One region of the Micromonospora craniellae genome, then DNA from elsewhere that is predicted to be linked to it. Evidence: riboswitches for the same ligand, from Rfam matches in the RefSeq annotation. Region 1 holds a riboswitch; each other region holds the start of a gene.
What was found. A riboswitch is a leader RNA that binds a small molecule or an ion and turns the genes downstream of it on or off. The one in region 1 is predicted to bind cobalamin.

Region 1 (4,184 bases):
TGGCATGCCTCGCAGCTCTCGGGATTCTCCAGGGAGCAGGCCAGCGCCTCGTCGTCGCTCACCGCGACCACCGGCTTCACACCAGGGGTGACGGCGACGGTGGCCTGCTGGATGCGGGTCGCGGGACGCGACCGCAGGTAGTAGGTGGTCTTCAGCCCGGACTTCCAGGCATAGAGGTACATCGAGGAGAGCTTGCCGATGGTCGGCGCGCTCAGGAACAGGTTCAGCGACTGCGACTGGTCGATGAAGGGGGCACGGGCGGCCGCCAGGTCGATCAGCGCCCGCTGCGGCAGCTCCCACGCGGTACGGAACAGCTCGCGGACGTCCGCAGGAATCTCCGCGACGCCCTGCACGGAACCCTCGGCGCGCTTGATCTGCTCCCGGACCGGGGCCGTCCACAGCCCGCGCGCCTTCAGCTCGCGTACCAGATAGGTGTTGATCTGGAGGAACTCACCGGACATCGTCTCGCGCTTGAACAGGTTGGACACCTGCGGCTCGATGCACTCGTAGCAGCCGGCGATCGAGGCGATGGTGGCGGTCGGTGCGATCGCGACCAGCAGCGAGTTCCGCAGGCCGTGCCGGCCGATCGTCTCGCGCAGCGCGGCCCACCGCCCGGCCTGACCGACCTCGGCACCCCACAGGTCCGGGTGCAGCTCGCCCCGGGCGGCCCGGGTCTCGGCGTACGCGGGATGCGGGCCGAACCGCTCGGCGAGCCCGGCCGACGTCTCCAACGCGGTCAGGAAGATCTCCTCCTGCACCCGGGTCGACAACTCCCGGGCGGCCGGGGAGTCGAACGGCAGGCGCAGCGTGAAGAACGCGTCCTGCAGACCCATCAGCCCGAGCCCGACCGGACGCCAGCGCGGGTTCGACGCCGCCGCCTGCTCGGCCGGGTAGTAGTTGATGTCGATCACCCGGTCGAGGAACACCACGGCGGTACGCACCGTCGCCCGCAGCCGTTCCCAGTCGACGCCGTCCGCGGTGACGTGCGCGCCCAGGTTGACCGACCCGAGGTTGCACACCGCGGTCTCGGCATCGTCGTTGACCTCCAGGATCTCGGTGCACAGGTTCGACAGATGGATCGTGTTGCCCGGTGCGCCGGTCTGGTTGGACAGCCGGTTCGAGGCGTCCTTGAACGTCATCCACCCGTTGCCGGTCTGCGCGAGCGTCCGCATCATCCGCCCGTACAGGTCGCGGGCCTTGACGGTCTTGACCGCCTTCTTCTCCGCCGCGCGGTACGCCTCGTTGAACGCCTCGCCGAACAGGTCGGGCAGTTCGGGCGCGTCCGACGGGTCGACGAGCGACCAGTCGCCGTCCGCCTCGACCCGCCGCATGAACTCGTCCGGGATCCAGTTGGCGAGGTTCAGGTTGTGCGTCCGCCGGGACTCCTCGCCGGTGTTGTCCCGCAGTTCGAGGAACTCCTCGATGTCCGGGTGCCACGGTTCGAGATAGACGCAGGCCGCGCCCTTGCGGCGGCCGCCCTGGTTGACCGCGGCCACCCCGGCGTCCAGCGTCTTGAGGAACGGCACGATGCCGTTCGACCTGCCGTTGGTGCCCCGGATCAACGCTCCCCGACCGCGTACCCGGGACCAGGAGATCCCGATGCCACCGGAGAACTTGGACAGCTTCGCGACCTGGTGGTAGCGCTCGTAGATGGAATCGAGTTCGTCGCGGGGCGAGTCGACCAGGAAGCACGAGGACATCTGGGTGTGCCGGGTGCCGGAGTTGAACAGCGTCGGCGAACTCGGCAGGTAGGCCAGGCTGGACATCAGCCGGTAGAAGCCGATCGCCTCGCCGGGCGTCTGGGACAGGCCGCAGGCGACCCGCAACAGCCAGTACTGCGGCGTCTCCACCACGAGCCGGGTCTGCGGGTGCCGCAGCAGGTACCGGTCGGCGACCGTCCGCAGACCGAAGTACTCGAAGCGCAGGTCCCCCGCCGGGTCGATCGCGTCGTCCAGCTTGCGCGCGTTGCGGGCCACGAACGCGGCGGTATCGTCGCCGATCAGGCCCAGTCCGTGCGCGTACCGGATGGACTGACTGAAGCTGGCAACCTGCTGCCCACGGACCTCCTTGTCGACGTACGCGGCCAGCAGCCGGGCCGCCAGCTTCGAGTACTGCGGCTCCTCACCGATCAGTTCGGCCGCGGTCTGGATCGACAGCTTGTCCATCTCGGCGGTGGTCGCGCCGTCGTACAACCCGCTGATGGTCTTGGTGGCCACCCTCAGCGGGTCGATCTCGTCCAGGTCGGCGACCCACCGCTCCACCGCCTTGACGATCTTGTTGACGTCCACCGGCTCGGTGTCGCCGTTCCGCTTGCGGACCTGCATGACGTGCCGGCGCTGCTCCGGCCCCGCCTGCTCCTGGGTCACCGTCATGTTCCCCCTCCTCACGCCTGTCCCCGAGATCGTCGGGTCCGCGCGGGAGGACGCCGCCGGTCACCCGACGGCACTCCTGCCGTGACTGACCAGCCCATGGCGTCGGCTGTCCCGCGCGGCCTTCGACCGCCGCACACGTCGCGTGCGGCACGCTGGCAGGTCTTCGGACTCGTGGGCCTGGTGCTCGCGCCTACTGGCCGTCGCTTCCCAGACCTGGCGGGTCCAGTGCGTATGACGGCGGTCGTTCCCACTCACCGCTGCGGGGCAGTCCCGGATTCCCACCGAGTTCCCTCTTGCCTCGACCGTCGTGGAGCGGCGGCCGAACCAGCTACAGGGCACACCATATATGGGTGCGGTGCGGAGATGGCAACACCAGATGCTGTGCCGGGCGTGTCGTGTGCCGGATGTAGTTCACCCCGCCGACCGCCCGGCCGGGTACTCGATCATGCCCACTAGCATCGTCGCGTGCAGACTGCGGCCGGACCCGGCGACCGACGGGCACTGCTCGACATCCTCGTCCACGCCGCGAACCGGACACCCGACCAGGTCGTGGTGCACGTCCGCGACGACGGCGCCGAACGGACGGTCACCTTCCGGCAACTGCGGGACGATTCGCTGCGAATCGCGGGCGGCTACCGGGCAGCGGGGGTGGTCCCAGGCACCCCGGTGCTCCTGCTCGCCGACGCCGGGGACGACTTCCAGCCGCTGTTCTGGGGGGCGCTCGCCGCCGGGTTGGTCCCGGTGCCGCTGCCGCCCGAGCCGGCCCGGGTACGGGCGGTCCGCGCGCTGCTCACCGACGCGGTGACCGTGGTGGACGACACCACCGAAGCTGTGGCCGACGGGCTGGCGGGCCCGGTGCTGCGGCTGGCGGACCTGCGTACCGGCACCCCGCCGGAGGAGTTGTTCGCCGCCGCACCGACCGACGTGGCGTTCCTGCAGTTCTCCTCCGGCAGCACGGGCGCGCCGCGCGGGGTGGAGTTGACCCACGCCAACGTCCTGGCCAATGTGGAGCAGGCCCGGCTGGCCAGCGGCGCCGGGCCGGACGACGTGCTGGTCACCTGGATGCCGTTCTTCCACGACATGGGGTTGATCGGCACCCACCTGACCCCGCTCGCCATCGGGTGCAAGCAGGTCCGCGTCCCCCCGCTGGCGTTCGCCAAGCGCCCGGCGCTGTGGTTCACCACCGCTCACCGGCACCGCGCGACCCTGCTGTCGGCGGCGAACTTCGCGCTTGCGCTGGCCGTCCGCCGGGTGCCGGCGGACCTCCTCGCCACGCTGGACCTGAGCCGGGTCCGGTGCGTGGTGGTGGGCGCGGAGCCGATCTCCCCGACCGTATGGCGGGCGTTCCTGGCGCACGTCCGCCCGGCCGCGCTCGCCCCGTCCGCCCTGCGACCGGTGTACGGGCTGGCGGAGGCGACCCTCGCGGTGACCTTCCCGCCGCCGGGGGAGGTCGCCGCGCCGCTGGTGCTGGACCGGGCCGCGCTGAGCCAGGGCCGCGCGGTGCCCACCGGGCCGGGTACCCACGCCGTGGAGCTGATGGACCTGGGGTACCCGGTGCCCGGCTGCGAGGTCCGCATCGTCGACGAACGGCACCGGCCACTGCCCGAGGACCGGGTGGGCCTGATCGAGGTACGCGGCCCGAACGTGGCGCGCGGCTACCACCGGGATTCGCAGGCCAGCCGGGAGACCTTCGTGGACGGCTGGCTGCGCACCGGTGACCTGGGTTTCCGGCACGCCGGCCGGCTCTGCGTCACCGGCCGCGCGAAAGACGTGATCTTCGTCAACGGCCGGACGTTCCACGCCCCCGACCTG
Region 2 (4,184 bases), 330 kb from region 1:
TCAGCAGCGCCGTGGTGACCAGCAGCAGCCACCGGACACGCCCGACGTCCACGCCGAGGGCGGCGGCGGCCTCCTCGCCGAACGCGAACGCGTTGAGCGCGCGAGCACACCGGAGGATCACGGCGAACCCCGCCGCGAGTAGCGGCGTCGCCCACCCGAGTGCGGTCCAGTCGACGCGGGCGAGGGAGCCGGACAGCCAGAAGGTGATGCTCTGGGTCGCGTGCGGGTGGGCCGCCCAGATGATCACGAACGTCGTCAGCGCGGCGCACAGTTGCGCGACGGCGACGCCGGCCAGCACCACCCGGGTCGGTCGCAGGACCGCTCGCCGGCCGGCGGCGGCGACCACGACGGCGAACGCGGCGAGCGCCCCCACGAACGCGCCTCCGGTGAGCGCCGCGGCACCCGCGCCGAGTCCCAGGACCAGGACGGCGACGGCCCCCAGCGACGCTCCGGAGGAGACACCCAGCAGGTACGGGTCGGCGAGCGGGTTGCGGGTGACGGTCTGCATGACCGCCCCACAGGCGGCGAGGCCGGCCCCGACCAGCGCGGCGCCCAGCACCCTCGGCAGCCGCAGTTCCCACACGATGTGGTCGCGCAGCAGCGGCACGTCGGCACTGGTCAGGCCGAGATGGCCGGTGATGACCAGCCACACGGTGCCCAGCGACAGGTCTGCCGGCCCCACCGTCACGGCCGCAGCCACCGACAACACCAGGCCGCCCGCGAGTACGACTACCGCGGCCACCATGCGCACCGCCCGGACCGGGCTCGCCGGGGTCTGCGCCGGCCGGGTGGTGACGGTGGTCAGCTGCTCACCCCGCCGACACCCCGCGCCAGTGCCTCCACCGCGAGTACGTTCCGCACGCCGGCCGAGGTGGAGGAGAAGGGCAGGGTGACGTACCGCTTGCCCTTGACGGCGGGCAGGTCCTTGAGCGCCGGGTGCTTCTCAAGGAATGCCTGCTTGGCGGCGGCGGTGTCCCAGCTCGCGTCGATGAGCACGATGACGTCCGGATTGCGCTCGACGACGGTCTCCCAGTTGGTGTCGGCCCAATTGCCGGTCAGGTCGTCGAAGATGTTGGTGACCCCGGCGGCAGACATGATCATGGCCGGGCTGCCACAGCAGGCACCGGCACTCGGCGCGTCGGTACCGTTGTCCCACCACAGCACCCCCGTACCCTTCGCGCCCGCCGACACGTCCACGATGCGCTGCTTCTGGCCGGCGATCAGCGTCTCGGCCCGATCCGCGACGCCGAAGATCGCGGCGATCTCACGGATCTCGGCGAACACGTCGTCGATCGCCAGCTTCGCCGGCCGCGTCTCCTTCGGACAACCAGCGGCGGAGATGTACGTGCCCACGCCGAGCTTCTGCCAATCGGCGCGGTCACCAGCCCCCTCGTCACCGAACGCGCTCGAGAATGAGCCGTAGACGAAGTCGGGCGCCAGTTCGAGCAACTTCTCCTTCGACGGGTACTCCTCGGCCAGTACCGGCACCTTCGCGTACGCGGCGGCGTACTCGGGCAGCACCTCGTCGTCGAGGTAGGCGGTGCCGGCCATCCGGTCCTCCAGGCCGAGCGCCAGCATGATCTCGGTGGCGGACTGGTTCATCGTCACCGCCCGCGCCGGAGGGCTCGGGACCGTGACCGATGTGCCACAGTTGGTGAATGCGACAGGCCCGGCGGCGGACGCTGTGGCAGCCGGCTCGCTGTCGCCGGACGCGGCGCAGCCACCGACCAGGGCGAGCACGACGGAGAGCGGCGCGGCAACGCGCCAGGACGTAAGGAACCGCATAGCGGGACCACCTTCCAGCACCTCGTGGACGGGTCGTACAGGTGCCGTGGCCGGTCTCCTGACTGACGGGTGGTGCGCCGGCGACCGGCCTTCCCAGGCATACGCCCAGTGACCTTGCGGTGGCCTCCAGCATCCCGATCACAGTGGCGAGGGCCGCACCGGTCTCACACCGGCTTCCCAAACACCACGGCGAGGTCACCCTAACCAAAGCAGGCAGCACCGTCACCGTGGCCTATCTCATGGTCTAAGCCTCGATCCGTGGATCAGGTCGGCTGGGCGTGGTGAGCTGCGGCGGGGGCGCCGGTCAGATCGCTCGGGCGAGTTCGGTGAACGCTGTGGCCACCCGATGTGCGACACCTCAGCGCGCTGATCGCGGCAGATGTGCGCGCCCAATCAGCGGGCACCAAGTCGGCACCCCAGCCAACCGCCCACGATTCGTGGCACCTGAGGGTGACTCGACTCCGCCGCGCTTGCGTCGGCACGCCGCGAGCCCGCTCGTGCGGATCACATGGTTTGATCAAGCGTCGAGGCCCAAGGAGACAGGGTGGAACGCAGAGCGATCATCTTCCACGGGACCGGCGGCAGCCCGGACATATGCTGGTATCCCTGGCTGGCAGGGCGGCTCGCGGCCCGGGGATACGCCGTCGAGGTGCCGCATTACCCGGGCATCAACGTCGAGCCGATCGCTACGTTCCTGCCGAAGGTGCTGAACGGGCACGGCTTCGACGAGGACACGGTCCTCGTGGGCCATTCCGGCGGCGCGGCCCTCCTGCTCGCGCTTCTGGAGCATGTGGACGTAACCGTCGCTCAGGCAATCCTGGTTGCCGGCTACTGCACCCGGCCCAACACGGAGGAGGAACCGGTCCTCCAACAGGGCTACGACTGGGCCGCGATCCGGTCGCATGTGCGAGACATCTACTTCATCAACTCCCGGAAGGATCCGTACGGCTGCGACGACCGACAGGGACGCGCCATGTTCGAGCGGCTCGGCGGCACCCAGATCGTCCGCGACGACGGGCACTTCGGCGACTACAACCAGCCGTACGAGCGGTTCGAACTGCTCGACCAGCTCATCCCCTGACGCACCACAACACAGAACCGCGCCGGTTCACATCGACGGCAAGAGCGGAATCAGGCTTTCACGGACCCGCCACTCCACGCATTCGATCAATTTTCGTCGATCGATTTAGCTGCTCAGCCTGGAAGGCATGGGTCATGTTGAATGTGAAGCCCTACCGGGACACCCTCGCGCTTCCGGGGTTACGGCCCCTGCTGCTGGTCGCGATCCTCGCCCGGGTCCCGGTGGCTGCCACGGCGGTGGCGATGACGCTGTACGTACTCGATCTGGGTCGCGGATTCTTCGCCGCCGGACTGGTAGGGGCCGCGATGACGGTCGGTTCGGCGCTCGGCGCACCGCTGCTCGGCCGGCTGGTCGACCGGCGGGGCCTACGGCCGATGCTGCTGCTGACCACAGCGGCCTCGGCGCTGTTCTGGGGCACGGCGCCGGTTCTGCCCTACCCGGTGCTTCTCGGCGCCGCGCTCGTCGGTGGGTTGCTCACCCTCCCGGTATTCTCCGTGGTCCGCCAGTCGATCGCCGCGCTGGTCCCGCCGACCCGACGGCGCCATGCCTACGCGCTGGACTCCATGTCGGTCGAACTCAGCTTCATGATCGGACCAGCGGCGGCGGTGGCCCTCTCCACCAGTGTCTCGCCCACCCTGACCATGTACGCCGTCGGCGGCGGCATAGTGCTGGCCGGACTCACCCTGCTGGTGCTCAATCCGCCGACCCAAGCCCAAGACGAGGTGACGACGCCGGCGCAGCCGCTGCCCCGCAGGGAGTGGCTGACCCCACGGTTGATCGGGCTGCTCGCCGGTGGTGCGGCCGGCACACTGGTGATCGCCGGCACCGAAGTAGCGGTGGTGGCAGTGTTGCGTGACGCCGATCAGGTTGAATGGACCGGCGTGGTCCTGGCGCTCTGGGCCTCATACTCGCTGGTCGGCGGCTTCACCTACGGCACGCTATCTCGCCCCGTGCCATCGCTGATCCTTGCCCTACTACTCGGAATCGTCACCATTCCGGTCGGTCTGGGCAGCGGCGAATGGTGGCTCCTGGCCCTCGTGCTGCTGCCGTCCGGGGCGCTCACCGCCCCGACCATCGCCGCTACTGCCGACGCGGTGAGCCGGCTGGCACCGGCGAGCGTACGGGGTGAGGCGATGGGCCTGCACGGCTCGGCGATGGTGGTCGGAGTGGCCCTCGGCACCCCGCTGGCCGGGGCGGCAATCGATGCCTCCGCACCGGCCTGGGGCTTCGCCGCGACGGGCCTGCTCGGCGCCCTGATCGCACTGGCCATGCTACCGGCCGAGTTGCGTCACCGACGGTCCGACGCTGCCGAATTCAT
Region 3 (4,184 bases), 400 kb from region 1:
GATGCCGGAGTGCGGCTGGACGTAGGCGTAGGGGCTGCCGAAGAGCGCTCTGGCGTGCTCCACCGCGACCGCCTCGACGGTGTCGACATTCTGGCAGCCGGCGTAGAAGCGGCGACCGATCGTGCCCTCCGCGTACTTGTCGGACAACCAGTTACCCATTGCCAGCAACACCGCCGGTGAGGCGTAGTTCTCGCTGGCGATCAACTTCAGCGACTCCCGCTGATCGTGCAGCTCCTTGGTGATCGCATCGGCGATACGCGGCTCCACCGCGCGGACAGCCTCGATCGCGGCACGGAAAGCAGTCGATTCGACGTTCAATGTCCCTCCCGGGTCGAGCCGGGCGATCCTGTGGTGGGATCGCCCGGCGTGGCGATGTCAGTTGCCGCGGACCTCGGCGGCGGCGGCGACCAGGTGTCGTAGGGACGCCTCGACCTCCGGGTAGGCGCGGGTCTTCAACCCGCAGTCCGGGTTCGCCCACAACCGTCGGGCCGGCACGGCCGCGACGGCCCGACGCAGCGCCTCGATCACCTCGTCACGCGGCGGCACCCGGGGCGAATGGATGTCCCACACCCCGGGGCCGACACCCCGGCCATAGCCGATCGCGGCCAGGTCGTCGAGGACCTCCATCTTCGACCGGGACGCCTCGATGCTGGTGACGTCGGCGTCGAGGGCGTCGATGGCGCTGATCACCTCACCGAACTCCGAGTAGCACAGGTGGGTGTGGATCTGGGTGTCGTCGGCGACGCCGCTGGTGGCCAGCCGGAACGCGCCGACGGCCCAGTCCAGGTACGCCTTCTGGTCGCTCTTGCGCAACGGCAGCGTCTCCCGCAGCGCCGGCTCGTCGACCTGGATGACCCGGATCCCGGCGGACTCCAGGTCACGGCACTCGTCACGTAGCGCCAACGCGACCTGGTCGGCGGTGTCCGCCAACGGCTGGTCGCTACGCACGAACGACCAGGCCAGGATGGTGACCGGACCGGTGAGCATCCCCTTGACCGGCTTACTGGTCAGCGACTGCGCATAGGTGGACCACTCCACCGTCATCGGCGCCCTGCGCGCCACGTCGCCGTAGATGATCGGAGGACGGACACAACGGGAGCCGTACGACTGCACCCAGCCGTGCTCGGTGGCCGCGAAGCCGTCGAGCTGCTCGCCGAAGTACTGCACCATGTCGTTGCGTTCCGGTTCACCGTGCACGAGCACGTCCAGGCCCAACTGTTCCTGCAGTCGGATGACATGCTCCACCTCGGCACGCATCCGCGACGCGTAGCCGGCGTCGTCGAGGCTGCCGGCCCGGTGCGCGGCACGGGCCTTGCGCAGCTCACCGGTCTGCGGGAACGACCCGATCGTGGTGGTCGGCAACTCCGGCAGCCCGAGCCGTTCCTGCTGGCGGGTGGCCCGCGTGGAGTAGTCGCCGCGCTGCCGGTCGGTGGGCCGCAGGGCGGTAAGGCGGCCACGGACATCGTCGTGACGCCACTGCGCCGGGGTGGCCGGCACCGGGGCGGGCAACGACGTGGCGCCGTCACGCAACGCCCGACCGAGCACGACCACCTCGTCGACCTTCTGCCGAGCGAACGCGAGCCGCTCGGACAGCCGAGGGTCGAGGCGGGTCTCCGCACCCAGATCGACCGGGACGTGCAACAGCGAACAGGACGTGGACACCGCCACGTGATCAGCAAGGCCAGCGACCGTCGCACCGACCGCGACGGCAGCCCGCAGGTCCGTACGCCAGATGTTGCGGCCATCGACCAGACCCGCGACGATCGTCTTACCGCCCAGCGGACCCGCGGCCGCAAGCCGACGCAAATTACCCGGCCCAGCCACCAGGTCCAGACCGACCGCCTCCACCGGAGTGCCCAACAGGGCCGGCAACGCGTCACCGAGCTCACCGAAGTAGGTCGCGACGAAGATCCGCGGCCGCTGCGCCAGCTCGCCCAGTCGGGTGTAGGCGTGCCGCAGCGCGTCGATCTCGTCCGGCGTGCGGTCGGCGACGTATGCGGGCTCGTCCAACTGCACCCAGGCCACACCCGCCTCAGCCAACGCGGTGAGGATCCGGGCGTACGTCTCGACCAGGTCGTCGAGGCGGGCGAACGGATCGTCGCCCTTGGCCAGCAGCAGGAACGTGGCCGGTCCCACGAGCACCGGCCGGGTGGTGATGCCCAGCTCAGCGGCCTCGGCATACTCCCTGAGGGCCTTGGCCGGATCGGCGGTGAAGACGGTGTCGGAGTCGATCTCCGGCACCAGGTAGTGGTAGTTGGTGTCGAACCACTTCGTCAGTTCCAGTGCCGGCTCGGCGTCCACGCCACGGGCCATGGCGAAGTAGGTGTCCAGCGCGGAGAGGCCCAGCCGGGCGAACCGGGTCGGGATCGCGCCGACGGCGACGGCGGTGTCGAGCACGTGATCGTAGTAGGAGAAGACGTTCGACGGAATCGCGTCGAGACGGGCGTCGCGCAGCGCACGCCAGACCTCGACCCGCAGGCCGGCGGCCGTACGTTCCAGACCGGCGGCGTCGACGCTACCGGCCCAGTACGCCTCCACCGCCTTCTTCAGCTCACGATTGGCGCCGATGCGTGGGTAGCCGAGCACGGTGCTCTGACCGAATGGGGTACTCACCTTGGGGGTCCTTCCCTCGAAGTGCCCGGCGGACACGGGAGGGAAGGCAGGTACACCTCGGGTACCGGCTTTCCGCCCAGGCCCTCCCGAGAGGCCGCCGGCAGCGCACACCGGCGGTGTGCGCAGCGCTGGCAGGTCTTCGGACTCGCGGGCATGACACCAGGTCGCCTACTGGCCGTCGCTTCCCAGACCTCACGGCCCAGTGCTCAAATGACGGCGGTCGTTCCCACTCACCGCTGCGGGGCAGTCCCGGTCTCCCACCGGGTTCCCTCTTACGACGTTCCGCCCATCCGGACGGGACGAACCAGCACCACCGGACATGGTACGCATCCGACACCGCTGTCCGGGCCATCGCGTCCGACCTGCGGGACGGCGGGCTGCGGACGCTGGTCGCTCGTGTTGCCGTCTCGCGGCGAGGGCTACACGGCAACGGTGACGTGCACGGCGTTGTCGTAGGCCGCTTGCAGTCGTTGGCTGGGGCGCGGCGCGGTGGGGTCTGGCCGCGGGATGCCCAGGTGGAGCTCGCGGAGCTCGTCCATCATCTCAGCCAGGAGTTCGGGGCCGCCGTCGCGTAGGAGTTCCGCGCGGGCACGCAAACGCGGGGAACCGTCTCGGAATTCGAGGCCCCATTTAGCCAGCACGACCATGATGCAATGCCATTAAGTTAAGGCGTCTGGGCAGGCCAGCCTGGGTATGGCGGGCCCGTCGTGGCGGGTGGTCCGGTCGGTGGGTCGTTTGACGCGGTAGGAGTTGTGGCGGGCGCGTTTGATGACGCGGGGGCAGCTGCGGTCGCGTCGGGGCGGGTTCGGCTGGTGGCGGATCTCGGTGAGGGCATCGTCGAGGGCGGTGGAAAGGTGCTCAGGGGGTAATGGCCGCCTGGTCGGTGACCTGGCGGCGTACGACGCGTAGGCCTTTGACGAACGACATGCGGTCGGGGTCGTAGCCGGCCGGGTCGGCGGCTTCCAGCAGCAGTGCGCGGATGGCGTAGTGGGCCAGCAGTAGTCCCCACATCTGCTGTTCGACCAGGTCAGGGACCTTCGATCGGAGGACTTCGCCGCGGCCGCGCAGGTCCGTCTTGATCTCGTTCAGAGTGGACTCTTCTTCCCAGCGCTGCTGGTAGGCACCCGCCAGTTCCATCGCGGGGACCTCGTGGTGGTCGGTGAGGGTGGTGACCACCACGATGAGTTCGCCGTCGGGGTTGCGGTCCGGGACGGTGTACTCGACCACCCTGACGAGGCGGGCGAGATCGGCCGGGATCTCCTGGCCGGTCCGGGCCTGCTCGACCAGCCTGGCCCGGCGTTGCGCGGACAACCCCGCCTTGAAGATCAGTGCCTGGTAGGAGCCGTCCGCGAGCCACCGCAGATGCCCGATGGACACGCTCGCGCCGACTCGCCAGGCAAGGTCCGCGCCGGTGGCGGCGAAGGAGTTGAACAGGTCGAAGGAGTACAGGCCCGCGTCGGCCAGGACCAGCATGCCCGGCCCGACCCGCCCGGCCAGATCCTTGATCAGGGTACGTTCCCCGGTGCGGCACGACCCGAGTACCGCCCCGACGATCGCGTGGCTGCCGCACT

Region 2: linked by a shared signal. The riboswitch ahead of ID554_RS00380 (ABC transporter substrate-binding protein) and the one ahead of ID554_RS30040 (ribonucleoside-diphosphate reductase subunit alpha) in region 1 are both predicted to bind cobalamin.
Region 3: linked by a shared signal. The riboswitch ahead of metE (5-methyltetrahydropteroyltriglutamate--homocysteine S-methyltransferase) and the one ahead of ID554_RS30040 (ribonucleoside-diphosphate reductase subunit alpha) in region 1 are both predicted to bind cobalamin.

What each region holds. Positions count from the first base shown of each region.
Region 1 covers NZ_CP061725.1:6,590,921-6,595,104, forward strand. The annotation lists gene ID554_RS30035 (ribonucleotide-diphosphate reductase subunit beta) at 1-6, opposite strand, end outside; gene ID554_RS30040 (ribonucleoside-diphosphate reductase subunit alpha) at 1-2,372, opposite strand, end outside; cobalamin riboswitch at 2,510-2,716, opposite strand; gene ID554_RS30045 (non-ribosomal peptide synthetase/type I polyketide synthase) at 2,838-4,184, shown strand, end outside.
Region 2 covers NZ_CP061725.1:84,397-88,580, forward strand. The annotation lists gene ID554_RS00375 (iron chelate uptake ABC transporter family permease subunit) at 1-745, opposite strand, end outside; gene ID554_RS00380 (ABC transporter substrate-binding protein) at 802-1,785, opposite strand; cobalamin riboswitch at 1,817-2,009, opposite strand; gene ID554_RS00385 (alpha/beta hydrolase) at 2,330-2,866, shown strand; gene ID554_RS00390 (MFS transporter) at 3,001-4,184, shown strand, end outside.
Region 3 covers NZ_CP061725.1:149,213-153,396, forward strand. The annotation lists gene ID554_RS00660 (glycine hydroxymethyltransferase) at 1-318, opposite strand, end outside; gene metE (5-methyltetrahydropteroyltriglutamate--homocysteine S-methyltransferase) at 376-2,613, opposite strand; cobalamin riboswitch at 2,727-2,937, opposite strand; gene ID554_RS00670 (hypothetical protein) at 3,033-3,260, opposite strand; gene ID554_RS00675 (IS4 family transposase) at 3,472-4,184, opposite strand, start outside.